3 regions of the Enterobacter sp. DVT3837 genome follow, and region 2 is predicted to be linked to each of the others. Evidence: predicted binding sites of a transcription regulator. Region 2 holds the regulator's gene; each other region holds the start of a gene.

Region 1 (4,845 bases), 390 kb from region 2:
CAACGATAGCAACCATTGGACGAGCTGGTTCTTTCAGTGCTTTACCCAGCGCTTCCAGTTCGTCAGCCAGCAGAGGACCTGCACAGGCTACGTCTGCGAATTTACCGATACCATGGGTAGAAGCCTGCGCACGGTGAGCCGTACCGAAAGCATCCATTACGAATACGTCGCACAGTGCAGCGTATTTTTTGGACAGTGCTTCGTCGTCTTTCTTCTCGCCTTTGTTGAAGCGAACGTTTTCCAGAACAACCAGTTCACCGGCAGCAACTTCAACGCCGTCCAGGTAATCTTTCACCAGGCGAACCGGGTTGGACAGTTTGTCTTTCAGGTAATTAACAACTGGCAGCAGAGAGAACTCTTCGTTGTACTCGCCTTCGGTTGGACGACCCAGGTGGGAGGTTACCATCACTTTAGCGCCCTGCTTCAGAGCCAGTTCGATGGTTGGCAGAGATGCACGGATACGCGCGTCGCTGGTCACTTTACCCTCTTTAACCGGTACGTTCAGATCAGCACGGATGAAAACGCGTTTACCAGCCAGATCCAGATCGGTCATCTTAATTACAGACATGGTGAATCCTCTCGTTGATTCTTAAAGTTTTGCAGACGCACGATGCGTCTTACCTGAAACCTTGAGCGGCCATTGCTAACGTAGTGTCGAGCATTCGGTTAGCAAAGCCCCATTCGTTATCACACCAGACCAGCGTCTTGATAAGGTGTGCGCCACTGACGCGCGTTTGAGTGCCATCAACGATGGCGCTGTGCGGGTCGTGGTTAAAATCTACTGAGACCAACGGCAATTCCGTATAGTCAACTATACCATGAAATGCACCCTGTGCCGCTTTTTGCAGCAACATGTTGACTTCACAGGCTTTTACCGGTTTTTTCACCGTCACACTAAGGTCAATTGCAGTGACGTTAATCGTCGGAACGCGCACGGCAATCGCTTCAAAACGGTCATCAAACTGCGGGAAAATACGTGTAATCCCTGCAGCCAGTTTTGTGTCCACCGGAATGATTGACTGGCTCGCCGCGCGAGTGCGTCGTAAATCCGGATGGTAGGCGTCGATCACCTGCTGATCGTGCATGGCGGAGTGAATCGTGGTCACCGTGCCGGATTCAATGCCATATGCATCGTCTAACAGTTTAATGACCGGAATAATGCAGTTAGTGGTACAGGAGGCGTTGGAGACAATGCGATGTTCAGCTTGTAGCTCATGCTGGTTGACGCCAAACACGACGGTCGCGTCGAGATCGTTGCTGCCGGGATGAGAGAACAGGACTTTTTTCGCACCTGCTGCCAGATGGGCTTCGCCATGTTCGCGGTTGCCATACACGCCGGTACAGTCAAGCACCACATCCACACCCAATTCACGCCAGGGTAGCCCGGCAATGCTGTTCTCATGCAGCACACGAATAGCGTCATCACCTACAAAAAGCTGATCTCTTTCCTGGCGTACATCCCAGGCAAAGCGTCCGTGGCTGGTGTCATATTTCAACAAATGCGCCATGCCCGTAGCATCCGCCAGTTCATTGATTGCCACCACGGTCATTTCCGCCCGACGTCCGGATTCATACAAAGCACGAACCACATTACGTCCGATGCGACCGAAGCCATTAATCGCTACGCGTACGGTCATAGATCTCCTGCAAAGCTATCCCTGGGTTTGAGGTGGCTGAAAGAGTAATCCAGCTACGCCCGAAGGGGAATCCTTGCTGTCACAAACTGCGATTGATTGGTCAATTGTCGAACATTTAATCGACTGAAACGCTTCAGCAAGAATAAGCGAATCGGGGAATAAAAGGAATGTCTGTCCAGATGAATAAGCGAGCTATATGACTTGCGTCACATTTTAGGTGGAATAATGACAACAAAAAAGCCGGGTGGCGCGCTAACGCTAACCCGGCCTACTTTCGAGCCATTTGTAGGCCCGGTTAGCGTAGCGCCACCGGGCAAAACGGCGATTACAGCAGTTCTTTCGCTTTCGCTACAACGTTCTCAACGGTGAAGCCGAACTCTTCGAACAGCAGCTCTGCCGGTGCAGACTCACCGAAGGTGGTCATACCGACGATTGCGCCATTCAGGCCCACATATTTGAACCAGTAGTCAGCAATACCCGCTTCCACCGCCACACGAGCAGTAACCGCTTTAGGCAGTACGGACTCGCGGTATGCAGCATCCTGCTTGTCGAACGCATCGGTAGACGGCATGGAGACCACACGCGCTTTAACGCCTTCGGCAGACAGTTTGTCCCATGCCGCAACAGCCAGCTCAACTTCAGAACCGGTAGCGATGAAGATCAGTTCAGGCTGACCTGCACAATCTTTCAGAACATAACCACCGCGAGCGATGTTCGCCAGCTGCTCTGGAGTACGATCCTGCTGTGCCAGGTTCTGGCGGGAGAGGATCAGTGCGGTTGGGCCATCCTGACGCTCAACACCGTATTTCCACGCCACTGCGGATTCAACCTGGTCACATGGACGCCATGTGCTCATGTTCGGAGTCACACGCAGAGAAGCCACCTGCTCTACAGGCTGGTGAGTTGGACCATCTTCGCCCAGACCGATGGAGTCGTGGGTATAGACCATCACCTGACGCTGTTTCATCAGCGCAGCCATACGTACGGCGTTACGTGCGTACTCTACGAACATCAGGAAGGTAGAGGTATACGGCAGGAAACCACCGTGCAGGGAGATACCGTTAGCAATTGCCGTCATACCGAATTCACGTACACCATAATGGATGTAGTTACCGGCAGTATCTTCGTTGATCGCTTTAGAACCGGACCACAGGGTCAGGTTAGAAGGCGCCAGGTCAGCAGAACCGCCCAGGAATTCAGGCAACAGTGGGCCAAATGCTTCAATCGCATTTTGAGACGCTTTACGGCTGGCGATTTTAGATGGGTTCGCCTGCAGCTTAGCAATAAACTCATTCGCTTTTGCATCGAAGTCAGACGGCATATCGCCTTTCATGCGACGGGTGAATTCAGCGGCTTCCTGTGGGAAGGCTTTAGCATACGCAGCGAACTTCTCGTTCCATGCGGCTTCTTTCGCCTGACCTGCTTCTTTTGCATCCCACTGAGCATAAATGTCAGATGGGATTTCGAATGCCGGGTGTTTCCAGCCTAGCGCTTCGCGCGTCAGTGCAATTTCCGCGTCGCCCAGTGGCGCACCGTGGGAATCGTGGGTACCGGCTTTGTTCGGTGAACCGAAGCCGATAATAGTTTTGCACATCAGCAGGGATGGTTTGTCAGTGACAGCGCGCGCTTCTTCTACTGCACGTTTAATCGAGTCAGCATCGTGGCCATCAACACCACGCACAACGTGCCAGCCATAGGCTTCAAAACGTTTAGCGGTGTCATCGGTGAACCAGCCCTCAACGTGACCGTCAATGGAGATACCATTGTCGTCGTAGAACGCAACCAGTTTGCCCAGTTTCAGGGTACCCGCGAGGGAGCACACTTCGTGAGAAATGCCTTCCATCATGCAGCCATCACCCATGAACGCGTAGGTGAAGTGGTCTACGATGTCGTGGCCAGGACGGTTGAACTGCGCCGCCAGGGTCTTCTCAGCAATCGCCATACCCACAGCGTTCGCAATACCCTGGCCCAGTGGACCGGTCGTGGTTTCAACACCAGCGGTGTAACCCACTTCCGGGTGACCTGGAGTTTTGGAGTGCAGCTGACGGAAGTTTTTCAGCTCTTCAATTGGCAGATCGTAGCCAGTGAGGTGCAGCAGGCTATAGATCAGCATAGAGCCGTGGCCGTTGGACAGCACGAAACGGTCGCGGTCAGCCCATGCCGGGTTCTGCGGGTTGTGGTTCAGGAAATCACGCCACAGGACTTCGGCGATATCAGCCATACCCATAGGGGCCCCTGGGTGGCCGGATTTGGCTTTCTGTACTGCGTCCATGCTCAGCGCACGAATAGCATTAGCAAGCTCTTTACGTGAGGACATTTTAACTCCAGATCGGACTGTTAAAGGCCATGCCCTTGACGACAGCGCGTTTTGGGCTACGCCGGAAAAAAGTGCCAACAATGTAACCCAAGCGGCATGCCATGTACATGGAGCATTCTTTTGCAGCTTAAGAAATCTCTGGATCATGCTCGCATGTTGCGCAATCTGCTCGCCCGGCCCCGTAGATATTCCTTATACTTAGCGCGACCCCGGCTTCGTTGCCGGTGTACTTTTCGGATTTTATTCAGATTAACGAGTACGGAAGCAACCTCATGAAAATGCGTGCAATAGTGCTGGCCCTGGGAACAACGCTCCTGCTGAGCGGCTGTCAGAATATGGATTCTAACGGCCTGATGACCTCAGGCGCAGAAGCTTTTCAGGCTTATTCCCTGAGCGACGCGCAGGTAAAAGCGCTGAGCGACCAGGCCTGTAAAGATATGGACGGAAAAGCCACACTTGCCCCAGCTAACAGTACCTACACGCAGCGTCTGAATAAGATTGCTTCCGCGCTGGGCGATAACATCAATGGCCAGCCGGTAAACTACAAGGTTTACATGGCCAAAGACGTGAACGCTTTCGCGATGGCGAACGGTTGTATCCGCGTCTATAGCGGGCTGATGGATATGATGACCGACAACGAAGTTGAAGCGGTGATCGGCCATGAAATGGGCCACGTTGCACTCGGTCACGTGAAGAAAGGGATGCAGGTTGCCTTAGGCACCAACGCCATTCGCGCAGCAGCGGCTTCAGCGGGCGGTATTGTTGGAAGCCTGTCGCAGTCGCAGCTTGGCGATGTCGGAGAGAAGCTGGTTAATTCTCAGTTCTCCCAGCGTCAGGAGTCCGAAGCGGATGACTACTCCTACGATCTGTTGCGCAAACGCGGCATTAATC
Region 2 (4,845 bases):
ATGCTGGCTTGTTTGCTGGCCAAAGAGGGCGAAAGCGTCCCGCTGGATGCCGCCGTCATTGTCTCTGCACCATTTATGCTGGAGCAGTGTAGCTACCATATGGATAAAGGTTTTTCCCGCGTCTATCAGCGCTACCTGCTTAACCTGCTGAAAGCAAACGCGGCGCGCAAACTGAAAGCCTACCCGGAGACGCTTCCGATAAGTCTGCGTCAGTTAAAAAAAGTGCGTCGCATTCGCGAGTTCGACGATCTGATCACCGCAAAAATCCACGGCTTTGCCGACGCGATTGACTACTATCGTCAGTGCAGCGCCATGCCGCTGCTCAGCAAGATTACGCAGCCGACGCTGATCATTCATGCCAAAGATGACCCGTTTATGGATCATCATTCTATTCCCGCTCAGGAATTCCTGCCCGACAACGTTCACTATCAGTTGACGGAGCATGGCGGCCACGTCGGGTTTATCGGTGGCACACTGCGTCGCCCGAAAATGTGGCTTGAGACGCGTATTCCTGACTGGTTAACCCCGTATCTGGACGGTGCAAAATGATCATTCCCTGGCAGGATCTGGCTCCCGAAACGCTCGATAATCTGATTGAAAGCTTTGTATTACGCGAAGGCACAGATTATGGTGAACAAGAACGCTCGCTCGAGCAAAAGGTCAACGATGTAAAGCGCCAGCTCAAAAGCGGCGACGTGGTGCTGGTATGGTCAGAACTGCATGAGACGGTCAATATCATGCCCCGCAACGCGTTTCACGGCTGATCTTTCAACCTTTCCAGTCAGGGAGTTGCTATGTCTGCCAGACATCCGGTTATTGCCGTTACGGGGTCGAGTGGTGCGGGAACCACCACCACCAGCCTCGCATTTCGCAAGATTTTCGCCCAGCTGAATCTCCGTGCGGCGGAGGTCGAAGGCGACAGCTTTCACCGCTATACGCGCCCGGAGATGGACATGGCCATCCGTAAAGCGCGCGATCTGGGTAAACACATCAGCTACTTTGGCCCGGAAGCCAATGACTTCGGCCTGCTGGAGCAAACCTTCGTCGAATATGGCAAGAGCGGCACAGGGCAATCCCGCAAGTATCTGCATACTTACGATGAAGCCGTGCCATGGAACCAGGTGCCGGGTACCTTTACCCCCTGGCAACCCCTGCCGGAACCCACTGACGTGCTGTTTTATGAAGGGCTGCATGGCGGCGTGGTAACTCCCCATCACGACGTAGCGCGCCATGTGGATCTGCTGGTTGGCGTGGTACCGATCGTGAACCTGGAGTGGATCCAGAAGCTGACGCGTGACATGAGCGAGCGCGGCCATTCACGAGAAGCGGTGATGGACTCCGTGGTGCGCTCCATGGAGGATTACATTAATTTCCTGACGCCGCAGTTCTCCCGTACCCATATTAACTTCCAGCGAGTACCGACAGTCGATACCTCCAACCCATTCGCGGCCAAAAGCATCCCGTCGCTGGATGAGAGCTTTGTGGTGATCCATTTCCGCAACCTCGAAGGCATTGATTACCCCTGGCTGCTGGCCATGCTGCAGGGCTCGTTTATTTCGCACATGAATACATTAGTGGTGCCGGGCGGAAAAATGGGGTTGGCGATGGAGCTCATCATGACGCCGCTGGTACAGCGGTTGATGGAAGGGAAGCAGATCGCGTGATCATATTCCCTCTCCCGGTGGGAGAGGGTTAGGGTGAGGGCATCAACACGCACGATGCCCCATCAATCACGCCTCGATCACTTCATACGAATGTGTAATTTTTACCGCTTTCTCCAGCATTAACGCCACAGAGCAGTATTTCTCCGCAGACAAGTCCACCGCGCGTGAAACGGCCGCGTCTTTCAGGTCTTTACCGGTGACCACAAAGTGCAGGTTAATATGGGTGAACAGGCGTGGCGCCTCTTCACGACGTTCCGATGTGAGTTTAACTTCGCAATCCGTTACATCATGACGGCCTTTTTGCAGAATCGAGACCACATCAATCGCGCTGCATCCACCGGCAGCCATCAATACCATCTCCATCGGGCTTGGTGCTTTATCGCCGGAGTTACCATCCATCAAAACCTGGTGCCCTGAAGCGGACTCGCCCAGGAACGTTAAACCTTCAACCCATTTCACGCGCGCTTGCATATTCATTAACTCCAACGTTGCATTTTTGGTGACAGATTACGCGTGCGTTACATTTCTCGCAATGGAAGGCGACCTGCATCATGCTGAAGCGAGACACCAGGAGACACGCGGCGAAAGCTATGCTAAAACACTCAGGATGCTACAGTAATACATTGACGTTACACATGTATGCAGAGGACATCAAACTTTACTGGCTGCGAAACGTTACGATAGCCGACTTCCCAGGGTATGGGTAAGAATTCGATTGCAACCCCAGAGTCCGGATGCATCTGATGACTCTGGTGACAGCTTATAACAGAGGATAACAGCGCATGGTGCTTGGCAAACCGCAAACAGACCCGACTCTCGAATGGTTCTTGTCTCATTGCCACATTCATAAGTACCCATCGAAGAGCACGCTGATTCACCAGGGTGAAAAAGCGGAAACGTTGTATTACATCGTAAAAGGCTCGGTGGCAGTGCTGATCAAAGATGAAGAAGGGAAAGAGATGATCCTTTCTTATCTGAACCAGGGCGATTTCATCGGTGAACTGGGCCTGTTTGAAGAAGGCCAGGAACGTAGTGCCTGGGTTCGTGCAAAGACAGCATGTGAAGTGGCTGAAATTTCTTACAAGAAATTCCGTCAGTTGATTCAGGTTAACCCTGATATCCTGATGCGTCTTTCTTCCCAGATGGCTCGCCGTCTGCAGGTTACATCTGAGAAAGTGGGTAACCTCGCCTTCCTGGACGTTACCGGTCGTATCGCGCAGACTCTGCTTAACCTGGCAAAACAACCCGATGCGATGACCCACCCTGACGGCATGCAGATTAAAATTACCCGTCAGGAGATCGGCCAGATCGTCGGCTGCTCCCGTGAAACAGTGGGCCGTATTCTGAAAATGCTGGAAGATCAGAACCTGATCTCCGCCCACGGTAAAACCATCGTGGTCTACGGAACGCGTTAATTCCACTCAAACGGCGTGCCATCGCAAGGTGTCACGCCGTTTTTGTCTCTCTTCCCCATGTGGCGCAGGCTGATTTATCACCCGGAAGTTAACTATGCACTGCGACAAACGCTGGTGTTGTGTCTTCCTGTGGCCATCGGTCTGATCCTCGGACATCTTCAGCAAGGTCTGCTGTTTTCTCTCGTGCCCGCCTGCTGCAACATTGCTGGCCTGGACACACCGCATAAGCGCTTTTTTAAACGTCTGATTATTGGCGGCTCGCTGTTTGCTGGCTGTAGCCTCGCCGTGCAGCTCTTACTCGCCCGCGATATTCCGCTGCCGTTAATCCTGACCGTGCTGGCGATGACGCTCGGCGTCACCGCTGAAATCAGTTCCCTTCATGCGCGCCTGCTTCCCGCCTCACTGATAGCGGCCATCTTCACGCTGAGCCTCGCGGGTAACATGCCGGTGTGGGAGCCGCTACTGATCTACGCCCTGGGTACGCTGTGGTATGGGCTGTTTAACTGGTTCTGGTTCTGGCTGTGGCGGGAACAGCCCCTGCGTGAATCATTGAGCCTGCTCTATGTGCAACTTGCGGATTACTGCGAGGCCAAATACACCCTGCTCACCCAGCATACCGATCCGGAAAAATCGTTACCGCCGCTGCTGACGCGCCAGCAAAAGGTGGTGGATCTGATAAGCCAGTGTTATCAGCAACTACACATGCTCGCCGCCAACAAGAATCACGAATACAAACGGCTGCTGCGTATCTTCCAGGTGGGGCTGGATCTGCAAGAACATATCTCCGTGAGCCTGCATCATCCTCAGGAGGTGCAAAAGCTGGTCGAGCGCAGCCATGCCGAAGCGGTGATCCGCTGGAATGCGCAAACCGTCTCTGCGCGTCTGCGGGTGCTGGCTGATGACATTTTATATCACCGCTATCCCACGCGTTTTAACATGGACAAACAACTCGGCACGCTGGAGAAAATCGCCCGCCAGCATGAGGACAACCCGGTGGGCCAGTTTGCCGCCTGGCATTTCAGCCGTATCGCCCGCGTGTTGCGCACCCAACGCCCGCTTTATCCCCGCGATCTCATGGCGGATAAACAAAAACGTCTGCCGTTATTGCCGGCGCTCAGAAGCTATCTGTCTCTTAAATCGTCCGCTCTGCGCAACGCCGCACGGATTAGCGTCATGCTCAGTACCGCCAGCCTGATGGGCATGGCGCTGCATCTACCTAAACCCTACTGGATCTTAATGACCGTGCTGTTTGTCACCCAGAACGGCTATGGCGCCACGCGCGTGCGTATTCTGCACCGGGCGGGGGGAACTATGGCCGGGCTGATTATTGCGGGCGTCACGCTGCACTTTCACGTGCCGGAAGGTTATACCCTGGCGGGAATGCTGATAATTACGCTGGTGAGCTACCTGATTATCCGCAAAAACTATGGCTGGGCTATGGTGGGCTTTACGGTAACGGCGGTATACACCCTGCAACTGCTCACGCTCAATGGCGAACAATTTATTGTCGCCAGACTGATCGATACCCTGATTGGCTGTCTGATTGCCTTTGGCGGCATGGTCTGGCTGTGGCCGCAATGGCAAAGCGGACTGTTGCGCCAGAACGCCCACGACGCGCTGGAGGCCGACCAGCAGGCCATTCGTCTGATCCTGAGCGACGATCCGCAACCCTCCCCGCTGGCGTATCAGCGGATGAAGGTCAACCAGGCGCACAATGCCCTGTTTAACTCGCTCAACCAGGCGATGCAGGAGCCGGGCTTTAACTC
Region 3 (4,845 bases), on a different contig from region 2:
AGGTCGAGGAGCGTCCAAAACGCGAGGAACGTCCGGTTGAACCGCGCGCGACCCAGCCAGTAGAAAATGCGGCGCCTTCACGCCCGGTGATGAACAATACGGCAACGACCTCAAAGCCAACGGTTACCGCGCCAGCGGGCCCGCGTGCCGTAAGTCGCAACCAGCCTCAGTACCCGGCGCGAGCTCAGGCCTTACGTATTGAAGGCCGCGTACGGGTAAAATTTGACGTCACTGCGGATGGCCGCGTGGATAACGTGGAAATCTTGTCCGCTCAGCCTTCTAATATGTTTGAGCGCGAAGTGAAATCGGCGATGCGCAGATGGCGCTATGAGCCAGGCAAGCCTGGCAGCGGATTGATCGTCAATATCGTTTTCCGCCTGAACGGCGGGGCGCAGATGGAATAAAAAAAGCCTCCGAAAGGAGGCTTTTTTTTGCCTGTCGATCAGGCCTGCGGAAGCTGACGAGGCTTACCCTCGCTGTCCACGGCGACATAAATAAACAGTGCTTCGGTGGCCTTATAGCGTTGCCCAATCGGCTCAGAAGAGACTTTCTTCACCCAGACCTCGATGTTGATGGAAATAGAGGTGTTGCCGCGTTTGACACAGCGCGCGTAGCAGCAGACCACATCCCCTACCGCAACGGGGCGCAGGAAGGTCATGCCGTCCACCCGCACCGTCACCACGCGCCCGTGGGCGATCTCTTTTGCCAGAATTGCGCCGCCCATATCCATCTGCGACATCAGCCAGCCGCCAAAAATATCGCCATTGGCATTGGTGTCAGCGGGCATTGCCAGTGTGCGTAAAACCAGTTCGCCCTGAGGGGCGTTAGTTGTTGTCATTGTTTTAACTCGTAACGGAAGACTTCAGGCGGGATGCTACTATGATTCGCGTGCGGAGAGAATAGACCAGAACGCCTGTCGTTGACGTTCTGGTCAGTCATTAATCAGTGGTTGTCGTCCTGCGGCATATGACGATAGATGTATACACCGCTTAACAGTGTGAAGATAAGCGTCAGCGCGGTCAGGCCAAAGACCTTAAAGTTGACCCAGATATCCTGCGGCAGCCAGAAGGCGATATAGATATTAGCGAGACCGCAGAGAATAAAGAAGATTGCCCAGGCAGTATTCAGACGCGACCAGACTACCTGCGGTAGCGTTAGTTCTTTACCTAACATGCTCTGGATAAGGGGCTTTTTCATGAACCATTGACTGAACAGTAATGCTGCTGCAAACAACGCATAAATAACAGTAACCTTCCACTTAATAAATTCAACATCATGCAAGGCAATGGTCAATCCACCAAACACCGCCACTAAAATGAACGTGATGAGCGCCATTTTTTCGACTTTGCGATAGCGAATCCAGCTATAGATCAGCACAACGGCGGTCACAACGATTAGTGCTTTTGTTGCAGCAAAAATGTCGTACAACTTATAGACAGCGAAAAACACCGCGAGCGGTAAAAAATCAAGAAACTGCTTCATTCTGTGATTCCATCTTCTGAGCGGGGCGGGAGACAGCGATGTCCCCCCGCCTCGGGATTACTGACGAATTAACATATACAGGCGGAACAGATAGACGAGCAGTACCGCTGAAATGAGATTGCTCAGCGTATTCGCCACCACGGCGCCAACATTAGGCGTTAATACCGCAAAATTCGGCGCAAACAATAACAAGAGCGTTTTAGCAAGCAGCCAGCCGATCACGGCGGGGGCCACCAGACGCATATTAGCCCATGCCAGTCTGATGCTGCTGCGCATCGCGGTAAAAATTCCCATTTTATCCTGCACAACCATCACAGGGGCAAAAGAGAGCACGATAGCCAGCAACACACCCGGTACCACGACCAGCATAATCCCCATCTGCACCAGCATGGTGGTTAAGAAGATTAGGATAAACAGCTTAGGTAAGACCGGTGCGCTGGCTCCAATCGCCCGTAAAGCGCTGACCCGATGTCCCGCCGACACCAGCTGAATCATTAGCAGAACGCCACCGGCCAGCACCGCATTACCAATAAGACCTGAGAAAGTGGATGCAGCGGAAGCCCGCAGCAGAATTTGTTGCTGCTCAGGCGTCATGTTTTGTACCAGTTCAAACAACCCTACGCTTCCTGCAAGGTGGTCGCCCTGGCTCAGGCTGGCAATTTGTTCTTCACTCGGTGAGAACGCATGGCCAAGCACCACCGTGATAAAGGCGCAAAGCAACGCGATCAGTAAAAAGGTAATGAACTGATTGCGGAAAAAGTTTCCCGTGTCACGGTAGACAGACTTCGCCGTGATAGACATGCACTCTCCTTGAGTATTGCAGGTGTTAATTAGCCGGCAATTGTACACCGGATGCACCTGCTGTGGCAGCATCAAGGCTTGTATGGAAAAGCATATCTTTGTAAAGCGGCGGTAATCCAACGCGCGCGCGTGCGCGGTTACAGGCTTCGTTGACCTGCCCATCTTCCCCAGACATGGCAAATTCCCGGCACGGGCTGGGGCGATCCTCATAGATGGAACATCGGGTCGAAACCCCGGGCTCACCCTGTAGCGCTGCACAGCGGACCTGTTTTTGGTTGGTGCCACTCATGCAGCGCAGAAAAGGCGTTAGCGGCTCTGTGAGATGAACCGGAACGGTACCGCCACCATCGCTGGCTTCGGCCCAGTAGAAAGAGACTCGAAAATACGCACAACAGGCTCCGCACGTCATGCACGGGTTCGTATCACTCATGGCACACCTGCAAAAGAAGAACGCATCAAATCAACTTGTGAGAGCGATAAATTATCCAGCCACCAGAGGAAGAGCAAGAGGGGGAAAAGGGAAAATTTTGTAACTGTGAAATGCCAAAAATTGACATGGGAACAACTTATTGCTTTTCAATGTGCCACAAAAAATTAACCCAGATCAATGAATGTTAAGTTACTGGTTTTAATGTGATCTGCGGCAGATCACTTATTACTCATTTGTGAGTATATTCTCACCCGCGATTAAAACCACAACGATGGAGCGGATATGAAAAAATTAGCGGTGGCAGCCCTTGTATTAAGCAGTCTCTCTGGCGGCGCATATGCGCATGAAGCAGGCGAATTCTTTATTCGTGCCGGTTCGGCTACGGTTCGCCCAACGGAAGGATCGGATAACGTGCTGGGTATGGGCGGTTTTAACGTCAGTAATAACACCCAGTTAGGTTTAACGTTCACCTATATGGCGACGGATAACGTTGGTGTTGAGCTTCTGGCTGCAACGCCATTCCGCCATCGCGTAGGCCTTGGGCCGACAGGCGATATCGCCACAGTTCACCATTTACCACCAACGCTGATGGCGCAGTGGTACTTTGGCGATGCCAGCAGCAAAGTGCGTCCGTATATTGGCGCCGGTGTGAACTACACGACCTTCTTTGATGAGAAATTTAACGATACCGGTAAAGAGGCTGGTTTGTCAGACCTCAGTCTGAAAGATTCCTGGGGCATGGCCGGGCAGGTAGGTCTTGATTATCTGATTAACCGTGACTGGTTAATTAACGCCTCTGTCTGGTACATGGATATTGATACTGACGTACGCTTCAAAGCAGGCGGTCAGCAGCAAAGTATCAGTACTCGCCTGGATCCGTGGGTATTTATGTTCTCCGCGGGTTATCGTTTCTGATTTCATCTCCTGAGACTGGCCAAAAAACGGCCAGTCTTTCTGCAGAATTTCCCCTAGCGCACAACCAGCACCGGACATTTTGCGTGGCGGACAACGACTGCCGCGTTTGAGCCTAACAGATAGGTCGTAATATCAGGCCGATGAGAGGCAATAATGATCAGGTCTGCGTTGATACTGTCTGCCAGTTTCAGGATCTGGTCTTTAGGCGCGCCAGAAATGGCATGTGTCTGAACGCGTTCTGCGGGCAAATTGAACTGTTTTACCATCTCATTGAGTTTCTCCAGCGCCTCCTGCTGTATTTCCGCCAGTTTTGGCATCTCAACAGAATAGGCCAGCCCAAGAGAGGAGTAGTAGGGGAAAGAGGGAACGACCGTCAGAAAATGAACTTTACCGTTACTGATTGCTGCGTTTGCCTGTACATAAGGGATCACCTGTTCGGTCAGGCGACTCTCAGAGATATCGACAGGAACAAGAATCGAATTAAACATGCCACACCTCCTGTTTGTTTTTTATCCACTTAAAGTGTAGTGCTGTTGTAATGACATTCACTGTATTCGCGGTCAAAGTGGGATATAAGGCAGGTTTTGAGGCGGGAGAGACACCCCAGATAGGGGCGTCCGTGACAGCATTATTTCTGAATTAAATAGCGGATGGTCGGTCCGTCCTGCTGGATATCTAACACCGTGTAACCGTGGTTTTTGGCATCCAGCGGAATATTGTTGATGGACTGCGGACAGTCACTCACCACTTCCAGAATTTCACCTTTTTTGAGCTGCGGAAGCGCTTCAAGTGTGGCAACTGCCGGATAGGGGCAGGGTTCGCCGACCATATCCAGGCGATAATCAGGCACGATCTCTTTCATGCGGCATTCTCCTGCGTTTGGTTTTTAACAGTGGCTCTGCGGAAGAAACGTTTTTCCTGTGCGACAACCAGTAAAAAGGCTACCAGCAGCAGACCATAAGTGACCAGTAGACCGCCGAGGGGGCCGAAGGTGCTCAGCAGGTTCACCTTGTCCCAGTTGGTGGCAAGCACAGGGGAGAGGTCGTCCCAGAAGTAAGCCAGTATCGTCGAGCCGATAACATTTCCCAGACCCACCCACCAGTAATGCACCTGACCCTCAACGGCGCGGTACATCCAGCCGGTTTCACACCCGCCAGCCAGCACGATCCCGAAGCCAAACAGCAGACCGCCAATCACCGCGTTAGGACCTGCCCACA

The links. Region 2 encodes CRP, which controls carbon source genes, mostly activating them, when cyclic AMP is high. Its sites were predicted from a motif close to ATGTGANNNNNNTCACAT; they were not measured.
Region 1: the regulator CRP is predicted to act here: its motif matches at 1,832-1,849, upstream of epd (erythrose-4-phosphate dehydrogenase).
Region 3: the regulator CRP is predicted to act here: its motif matches at 2,915-2,932, upstream of ompW (outer membrane protein OmpW).

What each region holds. Positions count from the first base shown of each region.
Region 1 is NZ_JBWDLA010000001.1:2,278,142-2,282,986, reverse strand. It holds gene pgk (phosphoglycerate kinase) at 1-568, opposite strand, end outside; gene epd (erythrose-4-phosphate dehydrogenase) at 618-1,637, opposite strand; gene tkt (transketolase) at 1,963-3,954, opposite strand; gene loiP (metalloprotease LoiP) at 4,227-4,845, shown strand, end outside.
Region 2 is NZ_JBWDLA010000001.1:1,886,185-1,891,029, reverse strand. It holds gene AC0XWG_RS09170 (hydrolase) at 1-549, shown strand, start outside; gene AC0XWG_RS09165 (YheU family protein) at 546-764, shown strand; gene AC0XWG_RS09160 (phosphoribulokinase) at 795-1,664, shown strand; gene AC0XWG_RS09155 (OsmC family protein) at 1,731-2,135, opposite strand; gene crp (cAMP-activated global transcriptional regulator CRP) at 2,447-3,079, shown strand; gene AC0XWG_RS09145 (YccS/YhfK family putative transporter) at 3,137-4,845, shown strand, end outside.
Region 3 is NZ_JBWDLA010000002.1:533,666-538,510, forward strand. It holds gene tonB (TonB system transport protein TonB) at 1-404, shown strand, start outside; gene yciA (acyl-CoA thioester hydrolase YciA) at 443-838, opposite strand; gene AC0XWG_RS17435 (septation protein A) at 943-1,482, opposite strand; gene AC0XWG_RS17440 (YciC family protein) at 1,540-2,283, opposite strand; gene AC0XWG_RS17445 (YkgJ family cysteine cluster protein) at 2,309-2,713, opposite strand; gene ompW (outer membrane protein OmpW) at 2,996-3,628, shown strand; gene uspF (universal stress protein UspF) at 3,682-4,116, opposite strand; gene yedF (sulfurtransferase-like selenium metabolism protein YedF) at 4,257-4,490, opposite strand; gene yedE (selenium metabolism membrane protein YedE/FdhT) at 4,487-4,845, opposite strand, start outside.